Regions from separate parts of the Mesorhizobium sp. XAP4 genome, predicted to be linked through region 2. Evidence: predicted binding sites of a transcription regulator. Region 2 holds the regulator's gene; each other region holds the start of a gene.
What was found. The regulator LexA, encoded in region 2, represses DNA repair genes until DNA is damaged. The targets are predictions, from matches to a motif close to TGTTCNNNNTGTGTTCNG.
Positions count from the first base shown of each region.

Region 1: recA (recombinase RecA) is a predicted target of LexA. The motif match lies at 2,500-2,517, and genes of this name have one in related genera.
Region 3: P3C39_RS22210 (helicase-related protein) is a predicted target of LexA. The motif match lies at 2,550-2,567, and genes of this name have one in related genera.

Region 1 is NZ_JARIXW010000007.1:254,696-260,276, forward strand. Features, by position in the region: gene P3C39_RS27465 (TfoX/Sxy family protein) at 1-152, shown strand, start outside; gene P3C39_RS27470 (pseudouridine-5'-phosphate glycosidase) at 386-1,303, opposite strand; gene P3C39_RS27475 (carbohydrate kinase family protein) at 1,378-2,322, opposite strand; gene recA (recombinase RecA) at 2,575-3,672, shown strand; gene alaS (alanine--tRNA ligase) at 3,965-5,581, shown strand, end outside.
Region 2 is NZ_JARIXW010000001.1:1,555,073-1,560,653, reverse strand. Features, by position in the region: gene P3C39_RS07875 (ComEC/Rec2 family competence protein) at 1-2,348, shown strand, start outside; gene lexA (transcriptional repressor LexA) at 2,342-3,082, opposite strand; gene kynU (kynureninase) at 3,493-4,740, opposite strand; gene kynA (tryptophan 2,3-dioxygenase) at 4,819-5,581, opposite strand, start outside.
Region 3 is NZ_JARIXW010000005.1:176,394-181,974, forward strand. Features, by position in the region: gene P3C39_RS22210 (helicase-related protein) at 1-2,362, opposite strand, end outside; gene phbB (acetoacetyl-CoA reductase) at 3,089-3,814, opposite strand; gene P3C39_RS22220 (acetyl-CoA C-acetyltransferase) at 4,011-5,189, opposite strand; gene P3C39_RS22225 (hypothetical protein) at 5,276-5,404, shown strand; gene phaR (polyhydroxyalkanoate synthesis repressor PhaR) at 5,489-5,581, shown strand, end outside.

The DNA.
Region 1 (5,581 bases), on a different contig from region 2:
GCTGCACGCAATGGACCTATACCGGCTCGCGCCACGGCAAGCTGGTCGCCATGCCCTACTGGAGCGTTCCCGACAGCGCTTTCGATGATCCCGACGAGATGACGGTCTGGGCACGGCGGGCCTATGAGGCGGGGCGGCGGGCGGGGAAGTGATGCCAGCCTTGGGGCGCTGGCGCGAGTTAACCCCCCATCTGTCCTGCCGGACATCTCCCCCTCAAGGGGGAGATCGGACGTCATCGCGACCTTCGCCAATCTTTCGATGGTGAAGGAATGAACGGAGCGCCGAAGCTTCCAATCTCCCCCAGATGTCCGGCAGGACAGAGGGGGGCGCGAGAAGGAACGCGGCGGTTGCGTTTAGCCGTGCATTGCCGAACGCCTATCCCACCCTACAGAGCCCTGGCTATCCTCGCCGCCAGCCGTGCATTGTTTTCCACCAGCGCGATGTTGGTCTTCAGGCTCCTGCCGCCGGTCAGTTCGAGGATCTTTCCCAGCAGGAATGGCGTCACCGCCTTGCCGGTGACATGTTGTGCCTCGGCGGCCTTCTGCGCGGCGTCGATATAGCCCGCCATCTCCGCAGCCGGGATTTCCTGGTTTTCCGGCACAGGATTGGCAATCAGCATGCCGCCGGCGAGTCCTAGTGCCGCCCTCGTCTGGTAGAAATGCGCGATCTCTTCCGGCTCGTGCAAGGTCAGTGGCGCGCGGAACGGCGATTGCCTGGACCAGAAGGCCGGCATCGTCTCGCAGCCATGGCCGATCACCGGCACGCCGCGCGTCTCCAGCACTTCCAGCGTCTTTTCGATGTCGAGGATGGCCTTGGCGCCGGCCGAGACGACAATCACCGGGGTGCGCGCCAGCTCGTCGAGATCGGCGGAAATGTCAAAGCTCTTTTCGGCGCCCTTGTGCACACCGCCGATACCGCCGGTGGCGAACACTTTTATGCCGACCATATGCGCCGCGATCATGGTGGCGGCGACCGTGGTGCCACCGGTGCGCCCTTGCGCCACGGCAAAACCGAGATCGGCGCGCGACAGCTTCATCGCGTCGCCCGTCATCGCCAGCGATTCGCGCTCGCCGTCCGAAAGCCCGATCTTGATGCGGCCGCCAACCACGGCGATCGTCGCCGGCACGGCGCCGCCATCGCTGATGATCTTTTCGACATCGGCCGCCATGGCGCCATTGTCGGGGTAGGGCATGCCATGGGTGATGATGGTGCTTTCCAGCGCCACCACCGGCCGGCCGTCGGCCAGGGCCTGCGCCACCGGCGCGTGGATGTCGATGAAGGGGCGGGCGGTCTCAGGGGTCATCAAGGTCTCCTATCCGGAATGCGGCGCGTCCGTCGGACGCTCGGCAACATCGCGGCACTATGAATTCGCCGGTCTCATGCCATTTCCCTGGCATCCGGCACAAGAGCCAACGCTTCCGCGAAGCTCGCCGCGGTGAACTCCGGAACGGCGGCGGCGCTTTCGATGGCAAGCGTCGCCCCGGCAATGCCTTCGCGCAGAGCTGCCCGCAACGGCAGTCCTCGCAGCAAGGCAGCGACCGTTGCGCCCGCCAGCGCATCGCCGGCGCCGGTGACGTCGGCGACTTTTCTTGGTGGCGGCGGCTGGATCGAGAAGGCGCCGGCTTCATCGAAGCCCAGCATGGGCCCGCCGCCTGCCGTCACCACGCCGCTGACGAGGCCGCTGCATCGCAACCCGTCGACGACCTCGCGCTCCGTGGCATTCGCGGCGACGCCGGCCAGCGCCATGGTCTCGCGCCGGTTCATGAAGACCAGCGAAAGCTCCTTCAGCACCGGTAGCAACCGCACCACCTTGGCCGGCGAAATGGCAATCGCGAAAACCGGCTTGCCCGCGGCGAGCGCGACCAGCCGTTCCAGCGCCGAAGAGGGCAGGTTGGCGTCGCACAGGATCGCGTCGGCGGCAGCGATCACCTCCCGCACCTTGGAGCGCCTAATCTGCTTGGGAAACGCCAAATCATAGAGCGCCATGTCGGCAAAGCCGACGATCAGTTCGCCCTCGCTGTCGATCAGCGCCGTGTAGCTCGGCGTCGTGCGGTCGAGGAAGACCGCCGACAGGTCGGCAATGCCTGCCCCGGCAATGGCCCGCGAAACCGTGTCGGCTGCGGCATCGCCGCCGCGCACCGACATCAGCGACGCGGAGACGCCGCGCCGTACGGCACTGCGCAAAGCGTTGAAGACGCCGCCGCCGACATCCTCGCGCATTGTGCCCGGATTGGAGGCGGCGGGCACGTAAGCGCCGGACACCTGGCCCCGCCGGTCGATATGGGCGCCGCCTACGGCCAGTATTTTCGCGGATTTCAGCATGCCGGCGATATGACCTTTGTTATTCCAGCCGCACAAGCGCTAGGCTGTGCGACGGAGCTTCGCATGCAAGGCGGCGATTCGGCAGATCGAAACAACCGGCCGTCTGGCCCAACGTGCGGTGCATCCCTGATCGAATCCTTGGACAAAAAAACAGATATTTGATCCCTCTTGCCAAATGAGAACAAAAAAGGTACAAATAGGCAGGGATTACGGATTGTCCGGCCTTCATTGACGACCAAGGGGTGATGTATCATGGCTCAGAATTCTTTGCGGCTGGTAGAGGACAAGGCAGTGGACAAATCAAAGGCTCTGGATGCGGCGCTGTCGCAGATCGAGCGGGCTTTCGGCAAGGGCTCGATCATGCGGCTCGGCGCCAACGAGCAGGTCGTCGAGATCGAAACGGTGCCGACCGGCTCGCTTGGCCTCGACATCGCGCTTGGCGTCGGTGGCCTGCCGCGCGGCCGCATCATCGAGATCTACGGGCCGGAAAGCTCGGGCAAGACGACGCTGGCCCTGCACACCGTGGCCGAAGCCCAGAAGAAGGGCGGCATCTGCGCTTTCGTCGATGCCGAGCACGCGCTTGATCCGGTCTATGCCCGCAAGCTTGGCGTCGATCTCGAAAACCTGCTGATTTCGCAGCCCGACACCGGTGAGCAGGCGCTGGAAATCTGCGACACGCTGGTGCGCTCCGGCGCCATCGACGTGCTGGTGGTCGATTCGGTCGCGGCGCTGACGCCACGTGCCGAAATCGAAGGCGAGATGGGTGATTCGCTGCCCGGCCTGCAGGCCCGCCTGATGAGCCAGGCGCTGCGCAAGCTGACCGCCTCGATCTCGCGCTCCAACACCATGGTCATCTTCATCAACCAGATCCGCATGAAGATCGGCGTCATGTTCGGTTCGCCCGAGACGACGACCGGCGGCAACGCGCTGAAATTCTACGCATCGGTGCGCCTCGACATCCGCCGCATCGGCTCGGTCAAGGACCGCGACGAAGTCGTCGGCAACCAGACCCGCGTCAAGGTGGTCAAGAACAAGCTGGCGCCGCCCTTCAAGGTGGTCGAGTTCGACATCATGTATGGTGAAGGCGTGTCCAAGACCGGCGAACTGGTCGATCTCGGCGTCAAGGCCGGCGTGGTCGAGAAGTCGGGCGCCTGGTTCTCCTACAATTCGCAGCGTCTCGGCCAAGGCCGCGAGAATGCCAAACTGTTCCTGCGCGACAATCCCGACACCGCACGCGAGATCGAGCTGGCGCTCCGACAGAATGCCGGGCTGATCGCCGAAAAGTTCCTTGAGAATGGCGGCTCCGAAGGTGGCGACGACGGGTTCGAGGAGGAATCCGGCGCGATGTGACAACTCGCGAGGTCGGCCGGAGTTCGGCCATAATCGCATTCTATTATCTCGGGCTTAAGTAATCGAGTTCCGCGTTAATGCGTTTTGAAACCGCCGGCCCAGTGCCGGCGGTTTTGCGTTTCGGCGGCGAAAACAGGCCGGTTCGAACGGCCGGCAAAGGCCGTGGATTGGACCAATTCCGTGTTTCTGGACAGGGTGAAGCGCGGCGGCTAAAAGGCCAAGTCCTAATCTTCTAAAACGCAGAGCCCATTTCCGCCGGTTTGCCGGCGGCCCTTCCGAAAAGGCAGCATTCATGAGTGGCGTGAACGAAATCCGGTCGACATTTCTCGACTACTTCCGCAAGGAGGGTCACGAGATCGTCGCGTCGAGTCCGCTGGTGCCGCGCAACGACCCGACGCTGATGTTCACCAACGCCGGCATGGTACAGTTCAAGAACGTCTTCACCGGCCTGGAGAAGCGGCCCTATTCGCGCGCCTCGACCGCCCAGAAGAGCGTTCGCGCCGGCGGCAAGCACAACGATCTCGACAATGTCGGCTACACCGCGCGTCATCTGACCTTCTTCGAGATGCTCGGCAACTTCTCCTTCGGCGACTATTTCAAGGAGCGCGCCATCGAGCTTGCCTGGAACCTGATCACCAGGGAATTCGGGCTGAGCAAGGACAAGCTGCTGGTCACCGTCTATCACACGGATGACGAGGCGGCCGGCTTCTGGAAGAAGATCGCCGGTTTTTCCGACGACCGCATCATTCGCATCGCGACCTCGGACAATTTCTGGGCGATGGGCGACACCGGACCCTGCGGGCCGTGCTCGGAGATCTTCATCGACCGCGGCGAGCACATCTGGGGCGGCCCTCCCGGCAGCCCGGAGGAGGATGGCGACCGTTTCCTGGAATTCTGGAACCTGGTGTTCATGCAGTATGAACAGGTGACGAAGGAGGAGCGCATCGACCTGCCGCGCCCCTCGATCGACACCGGCATGGGCCTGGAGCGCATGGCGTCCATCCTGCAAGGGGTGGAAAGCGTCTTCGAGACCGATCTGTTCCGTCACCTGATCGACGCGGCCTCGTCCGCGATCGGGCATGGTCCCGACAAGGAGACGGTCGCCTCCTACCGGGTCATTGCCGATCATCTGCGCTCGTCCTCCTTCCTGGTCGCCGATGGCGTGCTGCCCTCGAACGAAGGCAGGGGCTACGTCCTGCGCCGCATCATGCGCCGCGCCATGCGCCATGCACAGCTGCTCGGTGCCAACGAACCGCTGATGTGGAAGCTGGTGCCGGCGCTGGTGCGCGAAATGGGCCAGGCCTATCCGGAACTGCTGCGCGGCGAACAATTGATCACCGAGACGCTGAAGCTCGAGGAGACCAGGTTTCGCAAGACGCTGGTGCGCGGCCTCGGCCTGCTTTCCGAGGCGACCGAAACGCTGCATGCCGGCGACATGCTGGATGGCGAGACGGCCTTCAAGCTCTACGACACCTATGGCTTCCCGCTCGACCTGACGCAGGACGCACTGCGCCAGCGCAGCATCTCGGTCGATATTGCCGGCTTCACCAACGCGATGGAGCAGCAGAAGGCCGAGGCGCGCAAGCATTGGGCCGGGTCCGGCGACGCCGCCACCGAGACCATCTGGTTCTCGGTGCGCGAGAAGGCCGGCGCCACCGAGTTCCTCGGCTATGAGACTGAAGCTGCGGAAGGCATCATCCAGGCGCTTGTCCGGGACGGCAAGGCTGTCGACGGCGCCGGCAAGGGCGACGCGGTGGCGATCGTCGTCAACCAGACGCCGTTCTATGCCGAGTCCGGCGGCCAGATGGGCGACACCGGCGTCATCTCCGGCGAGGGGTTCTCGATCGAGGTTTCGGATACGCAGAAGAAGGCCGACGGGCTGTTCGTGCATATCGGCAAGGTGGCCAGC
Region 2 (5,581 bases):
CGGATTCCGGCAAGCTGCCCTTGCAAACGGGTATCGCCGCCTCTGTTCCTGTTGCCGAAACCGGCAGGATCGTGCGCGTGCGCCGGCAGATCGGCCTGATATCACTGCCTCGCCTGGGCCACAGCGTGAACACGGCGGCGAGCCTGGAACTCGACCGGGGCGTGGCCTTCCTGCTGGTACCGGTCTGCCTTGCGATCGGAGCGATCGGCTATTTTTCGCTGGCTGCGGAGCCTGACTTTGTGAGACCTGTCGCGGTTGTCATCCTGACGGGGATCTGTGCGCTGGTCTCGCGCTCATGGCCAAAGACCCATCTGTGTTTCATGGCGGCACTTTTGTGCACCCTAGGACTGCTTGCTGCCAAGGTCGAGACGTGGCGTGCGGGCACACAAATGTTGGGCTCGGAAATCTCGACGCAGGTGACCGGCCGCGTCGTCTCGCTCGACCGGATGGAAACTGGCCGTATCCGGCTGACCATCGACGTAACATCGACCGCAAGACCGAAACTGCGCTATGCGCCGGAACGGGTGCGGCTTTCGGCACGCAAGATCCCGGCTGACGTGACCGCAGGCTCTCTCATCACCGGATATGCCAAGCTTTTGCCGCCGACCGGGCCGGTGCGACCGGACAGCTATGATTTCTCCCTCGACAGCTATTTTGCCGGCATTGGCGGCAGCGGGTTCTTTCTCGGCAATCCCAAGCTTGTCGTCACCGATGATGGCGACATGCCGCTGTCGGCCCGAATTTCCTCCAGCGTGGAAAATGCCCGTGAAGGCATCGCCGACCATATCAGGGCGAGCGTCGGCGGCGCCGAAGGCGAGATCGCCGCGGCGCTGATCGTCGGCGTGCGCGCCGGCATTCCCGATGACATCAATGAGGCGATGCGACGTACCGGCATCTACCACATCATCTCCATTTCGGGACTGCACATGGCTCTGGTCGCCGGCACCATCATGGGGTTGCTGCGCGGCGCCTTCGCCTTGTTTCCCGATTTTTCCGCGCGTCGCCCGGTCAAGAAGTATGCCGCTGCCGCCGCACTGTTCTCGATCGCAGCCTACCTCGTCATCTCAGGTATCGTCGTCGCCGCCGAGCGCAGCTTCATCATGCTGGCAGTGATGCTGATTGCAGTTCTGTTCGATCGAGCAGCACTCACCATGCGCAATCTGGCGATCTCGGCGATCGCCGTCATCGTGGTGTCGCCGCATGAGGTGGTCGGCCCGAGTTTTCAAATGTCTTTCGCCGCGACCGCGGCTCTGGTCGGCGCTTATGCCGGCTGGGCGGATCACCGCGCGGGAAAAGCAAGAACGCCACCGCCGAAGCGATCCTTGCCCGGGTTCCTGACACGAAAATTCCTGCTGGCGGCAATCGGTCTGGCCATGACCTCGATCATCGCCGGCAGCGCCACGACGCTGTTTGCCATCTGGCATTTTCAGCGTGTGTCGCCGCTCAGCCTGTTCGCCAATCTCGCGGTTATGCCGATCGTCACCGTCGTCATGTTCCTGGCCGTCGCCAGCGCGCTGCTGATGCCTTTCGGATTGGATTGGCCAGCTCTCTACCTGATGGGCAAGGGCCTGACGATGATGATCGCCATATCAGGCTGGATCTCCGAGCGTTCGCCTGTCGATGGGGTCGGGCTGATTTCGCAACAGTCGGTCCTGCTGGTGGCCATTGCCCTGGTCATCGCGACGATGGCGACGACATGGCTGCGGATCGCGGCTCTGCCATTCGCGTTGGCAGGCTTGCTGACCGTCTCGGATACGCGCACGCCCGATGTGCTGATCTCGGAAGACGCCCGGCTGGTGGCGTTGCCGATCGGTGGCGGTGAGCTTGCCGTTAGCCGGCAACGGCCGAACGAATTCACCGTCGACAACTGGAAACGCGCGCTGACATCGGAAACCATCGTCGTTCCGGAAGTGTTCGACAACAGCGATGGGCAATTCGACGTAGCGGATGCCGTTGAGCTACCGCCGGGATCGCCGTTCTATTGCTCCTCAGGCGTTTGCGTGGCCAGGCACATGTCCGGTGCGATCATTGCCTATGTCGAGGACCGCAAGGACACCTGGAAAGCCTGCGGCTTCGCCGATCTGATCGTCGTCAACGATGCCACCGCCTATGACGCCTGTCACAACCCGCTGGTTCTCGTCATCACCAAGCGGCAACTGGCTCGCAAAGGCAGTGCCGCGGTCTTCTTCGATCGCCAATCGGCGACCACGCCGGCGACGATCAGCTTCGCCGTGGACAGCCCATATCGGCCCTGGCACACGCAACGCAAATACTCTCGCGAGGCGAGGGGGCTGGCCCCCTTCAAGAAACCCGAGAAGCCAGTGGTCAACCCACAGCCGTCTCAGTAGCGACGGATCAGGCCGACGAGCTTGCCTTGCACCTTGACCCTGTCGGGCCCGAAAATCCGTGTCTCATAGGCTGGATTGGCGGCTTCGAGGGCAATCGAGGCGCCCTTGCGGCGGAACCGCTTCAGCGTCGCTTCCTCTTCATCGACCAGCGCCACGATGATCTCGCCGGGGCTGGCCGTATCGGCGTTACGGATGATAACGGTGTCGCCGTCGAAGATGCCGGCCTCGATCATCGAATCGCCCTTGACCTCCAGCGCATAGTGCGCGCCGCCCATGATCATGTCCGGCGGCACCGAAATCGAATGCGTCTGATGCTGGATGGCATCGATCGGCACGCCGGCGGCGATGCGACCCATGACCGGGATCGAAACGGCAGAGACCGCATCGTCGTCATTGCCGGGCGAAGGCATCCGCGAAGGCGCCGGCTTGATCTGCCGGCCAAGAGCACCACCCTGACCAAGACTGCCCTGGATGACGCTTGGCGAAAACTTCTTTGCCGCATTGAGGCCTGGCGCGATGGAGTCCGGCAGCCGCAGCACTTCCAGCGCGCGGGCCCGATTGGGCAGCCGGCGGATAAAGCCGCGCTCCTCAAGGGCCGTGATCAGCCGATGAATCCCGGATTTGGAGGCAAGGTCGAGCGCCTCCTTCATCTCGTCGAAGGATGGCGGAATGCCGCTCTCCTTCAGGCGTTCATGGATGAACATCAGCAGTTCATGTTGCTTGCGTGTCAGCATGGCGGCCCCCAGGTTCCCTGAAACCAGAATCGAAAAACAAACCCAGAACAAACACTATCTGTTCCAGTTGTGTTCTGCAACCGTTTAAAGTTTAATGAATTTGTTAAGGCTGCTGAAATTATTTGGCGCTTGCCAGCGGGTTACGATCCACGGGCGCCACCTTCGGCAATGCGCCTGCTCACATTGAAATTGTTATGGTTAATGACCTGTGGCTTATCCTCTACCAAAGCTTGGCATTATCTGTCGATCGACCTCGACAAGGGGCGATTGCAACCTTCGGGACGTTCGTTGGCCGTGAACGAAACGGAGCCAAAACGCCAACGTCAGTTGGGCATTTTGGCTGGAAATTCAGCTCTCCGTCATTTGCCAGGCAGTGAGGGCAGCGACGGCGGATCGCCGGGATCGGTGCGTCAGGTAACGGCTTCCTTGACGGCGAAACGCTGGTCCTTCCATGCACCCGTGCGCAGAATATCTTCCAGAACCTCAACCGCCAGCCACACATCCTTGTAGCTGACATAGAGCGGCGTGAAGCCGAAGCGGATGGTCGACGGTGCGCGGAAGTCACCGATCACCCCGCGCTCGATCAGCGCCCGCATGATTTGATAGCCATGGTCGTGAAGGAACGACACCTGGCTGCCGCGCCTGGTCGCGTCGCGGGTGGTCTCCAGCGTGAGACCGTAGGCGCCGCACTTGGCTTCGACGAGCTGGATGAACAGTTCTGTCTGCGCGACGCTCTTCTTTCGCAATGCCGCCATGTCGACGTCGCTCCAGATGGCAAGCGCGCCTTTGAGCGCCCGCATCGACAGGACCGGTTGCGTACCGCACAGAAAACGGCGGATGCCGGTGCCGGCAACATAACCCCGTTCGAAGGCAAAGGGCCGCGCATGGCCCCACCAGCCGCTGAGCGGCTGGCTGATATCGCCGTGGTGGCGCTGCGCGGCATAGATGAAGGCCGGCGCGCCCGGACCGCCGTTGAGGTACTTGTACGTGCAGCCGACAGCGAAATCGGCATTTGCCTGATCGAGCTCGACGGGCAGGGCGCCGGCGGTGTGGCAGAGATCCCAGACGATCAGCGCTCCGGCCGCATGAGCCCTGCGCGTCAGCGCCGCCATGTCGCGCAGTTCACCCGATTTGTAATTGACGTGGTTGACCAGCACCACCGCGACGTTTTCGTCGATCAGATCTTCGATGGTCGGCGCGTCGACGCCCGCGAGGCGCAGCAGGACGCCATCCCGGGTCGAGGCCACGCCTTCGGCGATGTACAGGTCGGTGGGAAAACTGTCACCTTCGGCGACGATGGCTGACCGGCCGGGCCGCATCTCCATCGCTGCGTGCAGCACCTTGTAGATGTTGATCGATGTCGTGTCGCAGACAACGGTCTGGCCGGCCGCGGCTCCTATCAGGCGTCCGAGCTGGTCGCCGAGTTCGATCGGCATCTCGAACCATCCGGCCGTGTTCCAGGCTCGGATAAGATCTCGGGCCCATTCCTGCGTCGCCGCCTGCTGCAGCTCGCCGAAAACGGCATGAGATGCTGCCCCCAGTGAATTGCCGTCGAGATAGATCACCCCCTCCGGCAGAATGAAACGGTCGCGCATGGCCCGCAGCGGATCCGTGGCATCCATCGCTTCGACTGCGGCGAGATCAGGAATTCCACTCATGGTCAGTCCCCGGTTGTTCGCGAAGGGGTTTCCGCCACAGAGCGTCCCTTCGGTGAGCCTGTTCTCATTTCGATGATGTCAGAGCCGGGTGCGGACCGTCCACAGCTCCGGAAACAGCACGACCTCGAGCATTTTCTTCAGATACGAAGCGCCCGACGTGCCGCCGGTGCCGCGCTTCAGACCGATGATGCGCTCCACCGTGGTGACGTGGTTGAAGCGCCAGCGGCGGAAATAATCCTCGAAGTCGACCAGCTTCTCGGCCAGTTCGTAGAACATCCAGTAGCGCTGCGGATCGCGGTAGATGGTCTGCCAGGCGACCAGGACCTCTTCATTCTCGGTTCGCGTCTCACGCCAGTCCGTGCGCCTGGCATCGGCACCGATGTCGAATCCGTGGCGCGCCAAAAGCAGCAGCGCTTCGTCGTAGAGCGATGGCTCGGCCAGGATGGCTTCCAGCTTTCCGCTGAGGTCAGGCCGATGCTTGTGAGGGCCGAGCATGGCCAGGTTGCGGTTGCCGGCCATGAACTCGATGGCGCGATACTGCCAGGACTGGAAACCCGAGGACTGGCCGAGCGCGTCGCGAAACTGGGTGTATTCGCTGGGCGTCATCGTCCGCAGCACATCCCAGGCATTGTTCAGCTGCTCGAAGATGCGCGCGACTCGCGACAGCATCTTGAAGCTCGGCTCAAGCCGGTCGGCGCGGATCGAGCGGATCGCGGCGCCAATCTCGTGCAAAGCGAGCTTCATCCACAGTTCCGAGGTCTGGTGCTGGATGATGAACAGCATCTCGTCATGCGCCGACGACAGCGGCGTCTGCGCCTCCAGCACTTTCTCCAGGTGCAGA
Region 3 (5,581 bases), on a different contig from region 2:
TGAAGGACTGGCCGTCATAGGCGCCGTCCGGGCGCTGGCCGAGACCGGGCTTCCAGTTGGTCGCCGGGCGGATCAGATCCGCCAGCCGTTCCAGGATGTCGATGCGCACGGCGCGACGGCCGAGATTGCGGTAGCCGGCAAGCTTGTAGAAGGTCTTGTCGAAGGCCGGGTCGATGACCACCGAGGTGCGACCCGAGGCGAGCGCATGGACCACGTCGCCAAAACCTGGCTTGTCCTTGCCGTCGTTCTTCAGCGCCCACAGCAGCGTCACCAGCCCGGCAGGCGCCGGCTTGATCAGCGCCGGCACGAAGACATGGTAGGCGCCGAAGCGCACGCCAAGCCGGCGAAGGGCTGCGCGACCTTCCTGGTCGAGCGACTTCATCTCCTCGGCGATGTCGCGGCGGTTGATGAGGCCGAAATTCTCGACCAGCTGGAAGGCGATGCCACGGCCGATGCCGGAAATCTGGTCGGCGTTTTTCAAGTCGACCAGCGGCTTCAGCAGCGACTCGATCTGGAAATTGACGAAACGCTCGGCACGTGCGGCGACCTTGTCGCGCGCCGGGCCGGTCAGTTGTTCGTCGGCCAGCAGCACCAGCCGCGGCTTCAGCGCGTCTTCGCCTGATACAAGCGTGCCGATCGGCGCACCGATCCAGCGCAGCGTGCCATCTGACCCGAGCGCGATATCGCCATTGGCCGAGGCGCCGAAGCGTTCGGCGCGCGCCTCGAACTCGGCGGCCAGCGCCTTCTGGGCAGCGGTGCGCACCGCCTTGGCGTCTTCGCCGCCGGCGGTCTGGTCGGCGGTGAAGCGGAACCCTTGCAGCTCGCCGACATGGTGGCCTTCGACAAGGACGGTTCCGGTAGAACTAATTTCGGCTTCAGGCATGGTATTTTCTCTAAGGCGCCGCATGAGGACGGAAGTCCTGCGGTCTACGAAGCGTTTCGTCAACCGCTCATGCAGCGCATCCGACAATCTGTCTTCGATTTCGCGCGTCTTTTCCTGCCAGTGTGCCTGATCGGCCAGCCAGCCGGGCCGGTTCGACACGAATGTCCAGGTGCGGATCTGGGCAATGCGATGCGAGAGCGTATCAATGTCGCCCTCTGTTGTGTCGGCGCGGCGCACCTGCTCGGCCATGTAATTCTCGTCGACATGGCCGTGGCGTGCGAGGTCCGTGTAGATCGAGGCAATGAGGTCGGCATGCTGGGCCGGCGCGATCCTGCGGTAGTCGGGCAGCGCGCAGGCTTCCCACAGCAGCGCCACGCGCTTGGCATTGGTGGTGAGTGCGCGGATGTCCTCGTCGCGCGACAGATGCTCGAGCGCCTGTGCATCGACGGCAGGCAATGCCCGTGTCAGTCCCTCGACCGGGGCGTTGGTTTCGATCGAGCGCTTCAGCGCGTCGAGGCTGGCAAAGTCGAAATGTGCGGTGCGCCATTGCAGCACCTTCACCGGGTCGAAGTCGTGGCCTTCGATCTTCTTGATCAGATCCTCGTCCAGCGGGTCGACCTGGCCGGTGACACCGAACGTGCCGTCGCGCAGATGCCGGCCGGCGCGGCCGGCGATCTGGCCAAGCTCGGCCGCCGTCAGATTGCGGTACTGGAAGCCGTCGAACTTGCGATTCTGGGCGAAGGCGACGTGGTCGAGATCGAGGTTGAGACCCATGCCGATGGCATCGGTGGCGATGAGGTAGTCGACATCGCCGGACTGGAACAGCGCCACCTGGGCGTTGCGGGTGCGCGGCGAGAGCGCGCCGAGCACGACGGCGGCACCGCCCTGCTGGCGGCGGATCAACTCGGCGATGGCGTAGACCTCGTCGGCGGAAAAGGCGACGATCGCCGTGCGCCGCGGCAGGCGGGTCAGCTTCTTGGAGCCGGCATAGGCAAGATGCGACAGCCTCGGCCGCGTCACCACCGAGACACCCCTCAGCAGGCGCTGCAGGATACTTTGCATGGTGGCGGCGCCCAGCAGCAGCGTTTCCTGGCGGCCGCGCAGGTGCAGGATGCGATCGGTGAAGATGTGGCCGCGCTCGAGGTCGCCGGCGAGCTGCACCTCGTCGATGGCGACGAAGGCGGCGTCGGTCTCGCGCGGCATGGCCTCGACGGTGCAGACCGAATATTTGGCGCCCGGTGGCTGGATCTTTTCCTCGCCGGTAATCAGCGCAACCTTGTGGGCGCCGACCTTCTCGCAGACGCGGGCGTAGACCTCGCGCGCCAGAAGCCTGAGCGGCAGGCCGATGATTCCACTCTCATGCGCCACCATGCGCTCGATGGCGAGATGGGTCTTGCCGGTGTTGGTCGGCCCGAGAACGGCGGTCACGTCGCGGCCCGACAGGATCAGCGGCTCAGTGTGTTTGGGCTGGATGTTCATCAACCTAGAATAAGGCTTCCGGGACCTGGAGATAAGGCTTCTGGCCTCTGGTTGTCGGGAGCGTGCCTCAAATGGCGCGTATGACAGGCGACACATAGGGATTTCGGGCGCGAAGCGAAAGCGGAATGTTCCGTCGGCAGCCAGAAGGTGGTTCTGTCAAGCTCTCAATCAGATGCGGATTAACGGATAGAACGAGTCTGGAACGAATCGGCGACGAATCAGTGACTCCTGCAGATTCAGCTTTTGTTCACGGCTATATGTGGATTTCACGGCCGCGACACGCACCACATGCTGAATCGCTGAACTGGCCCGTTTCGTGCTAAGAGGGCATTGCCATTAACCTTTGTCGATAAACGATCACAGTGGCTTGGCATGCCTCGACCAAGGCTATGAAATTGTTGATCTTTCTTAATCCGCGTTAAGCAATTGGCAGGGGATTCAGGCTGTCGTCGTTAACGTTCAGCTCAAAGCCGGAACGAATCGGCGACGAATCAGCGATAGCGGAATTTTCCCGTTTTGTTCACCCCAATATCTTGTGTTGTGAACAGCTTATCCACCGAGAATCCACAGGCTTGGAAGCAGGTTTCGCACAGGCCGGCCGGGCCGCTGTTAACCTCTGCGTGCCGGATTGGGTCAGCAGCCGTGCTGTCACTTCGAAGGACCATGGCGCCAACGAAAACGGGCCGGCGCGCCGGCCCGTCGATCTCTGCGCCTACATCGCCGTCGTCAGGCGAAATACTGGCCGCCATTGGCCGTGATGGTCGAGCCGGTGATGAAGCCGGCATCTTCGGATGCGAGGAAGACGACGCAGCGCGCGATTTCCTCGGGCTCACCGAGGCGGCCGACAGGAATCTGGGGAATGATGCGCTCGTTGAGCACCTTCTCGTCGATCGCCTTGACCATCTCGGTGGCGATATAGCCGGGACAGATGACGTTGACCGTGATGCCGGCGCGCGCCCCCTCTTGGGCGAGAGCCTTGCTGAAACCGATATCGCCGGCCTTGGCGGCGGAATAGTTGACCTGGCCGGCCTGGCCCTTCTGGCCGTTGATCGAGGAGATGGTGATGATGCGGCCGAACTTGCGGTCGCGCATCCCGCTCCACAGCGGATGCGTCATGTTGAAGACGCCGGACAGGTTGGTGTCGATGACCTCTTTCCACTGCTCGCGCGTGATCTTGTGGAACATGGCGTCGCGGGTGATGCCGGCATTGTTGACCAGCACCGAGACCGGGCCGAGATCGGCCTCGACCTGCTTGATGCCGGCGGCGCAGGCATCATAGTCGGCGACCGACCATTTGTAGACCGGAATGCCGGTCTCAGCCTTGAATTTCGCCGCTGCGGCGTCATTGCCGGCATAGTTCGCCGCAACCGAATAGCCGACGGTCTTCAATGCGATCGAGATCGCCGCGCCGATGCCGCGCGATCCGCCTGTGACGATTGCTACCTTGGTCATGCATTTCCCCTTTTTTGATATCGCCCTGTTGTCGGGCTTGGCAGGCACTGGATACAGAACGGGCGGCTAAAGCGCGTCGCGCTGAAGTAGATTCAGGCGATGCGCTTCAGATGTTTGGTTTTATGCATGTCGGTGTTCCCAAAACCGCTGCGCACTTTTGGGCGACATGCATGCACCGCCCGTTTAGTGACTTTCTTCAGAGTGCTTCGACACACATGGCGACGCCCATGCCGCCGCCGATGCACAGGGTAGCGAGACCCTTCTTGGCGCCGCGCCGGCGCATTTCGAAGACCAGCGTGTTGAAGACGCGAGCGCCGGACGCACCGATCGGATGGCCGATGGCGATGGCGCCGCCATTGACGTTGACGATCGAGGGATCCCAGCCCATGTCCTTGTTGACGGCGCAGGCCTGCGCCGCAAAGGCTTCGTTGGCCTCGACCAGGTCGAGATCGCCGACCGACCAGCCGGCCTTTTCCAAGGCCTTGCGCGAGGCGGGAATGGGTCCGGTGCCCATGATCTGCGGATCGACGCCGGCGGTTGCCCAGGACACGATGCGCGCCAGCGGGGTGATGCCGCGCCTCACCGCTTCCGCTTCGCTCATCAGCAGCGCGCCGGCGGCGCCGTCATTGATGCCGGAGGCATTGGCGGCGGTTACCGTGCCGTCCTTGTCGAAAGCCGGTTTCAGCTTGGTCATGGCGTCGATCGTGGCGCCGTGGCGGATGTATTCGTCCTGGTCGACGATGGTGTCGCCCTTCTTGCCCTTGATGGTGACGGCGACGATCTCGTCCTTGAACTTGCCGGCCTTCTGCGCGGCCTCGGCCTTGTTTTGCGAGGCGAGCGCGAACTGGTCCTGGTCTTCGCGGGTGATCTGGAACTGACGCGCGACGTTTTCGGCTGTGTTGCCCATGTGGTAACCGTTGAAGGCGTCCCACAGCCCGTCCTTGATCATGGTGTCGATCAGCTTGAAGTCGCCCATCTTGACGCCGGCGCGCAGGTGCTGGGCATGCGTCGAAAGCGACATCGATTCCTGGCCTCCGGCGACGATCACCTTGGCATCGCCGATGGCGATCTGCTGCATGCCGAGCGCGATGGCGCGCAGGCCCGAGCCGCAAACCTGATTGAGGCCCCAGGCGGTGGTTTCCTTGGGCAGGCCGGCATTGATCGACGCCTGGCGGGCCGGGTTCTGGCCTTGCGCGGCGGTCAGCACCTGGCCGAGGATGACCTCGTCGACCTCGCCTGGTTCGACGCCGGCACGCGACAGCAATTCCGTGATGACGACGGCGCCGAGCTCATGCGCCGGGGTGGCGGCGAAAGCGCCGTTGAAGGAGCCGACCGGCGTGCGCGCCGCACTGGCAATGACGATGGAAGCGGACATTTTCTTCTCCAGACTTCAACGGTGTTGCTCTGTCGTTGGGGACTTTTCTTGCCCTTTCCCAACCCCAAGTCAAACCGGAAATGGGCATGGCGCCCATGCGCCGCAAGCAGGCCATGCCTTGCCATGGCGGCCATTCGTCCATTGCTGCGCAGCATATTTTGCCTGCCATGCAGCATTTAGTGATCCCGCACTGCACAAACTGCTTGGAATTGTGAGGCTTTTGCGCATATCCTCAAAAAAGGCACAATCGTTATCGGCGGCTTACTCAGAGGCGCGCCGGTGTCCCCGGGAGGATGTAGATGGCCGCTAAAGACGATCCGATCATCATCAAGAAATACGCCAATCGCCGCCTCTACAACACCGGCACCAGCACCTATGTGACGCTCGAGGAC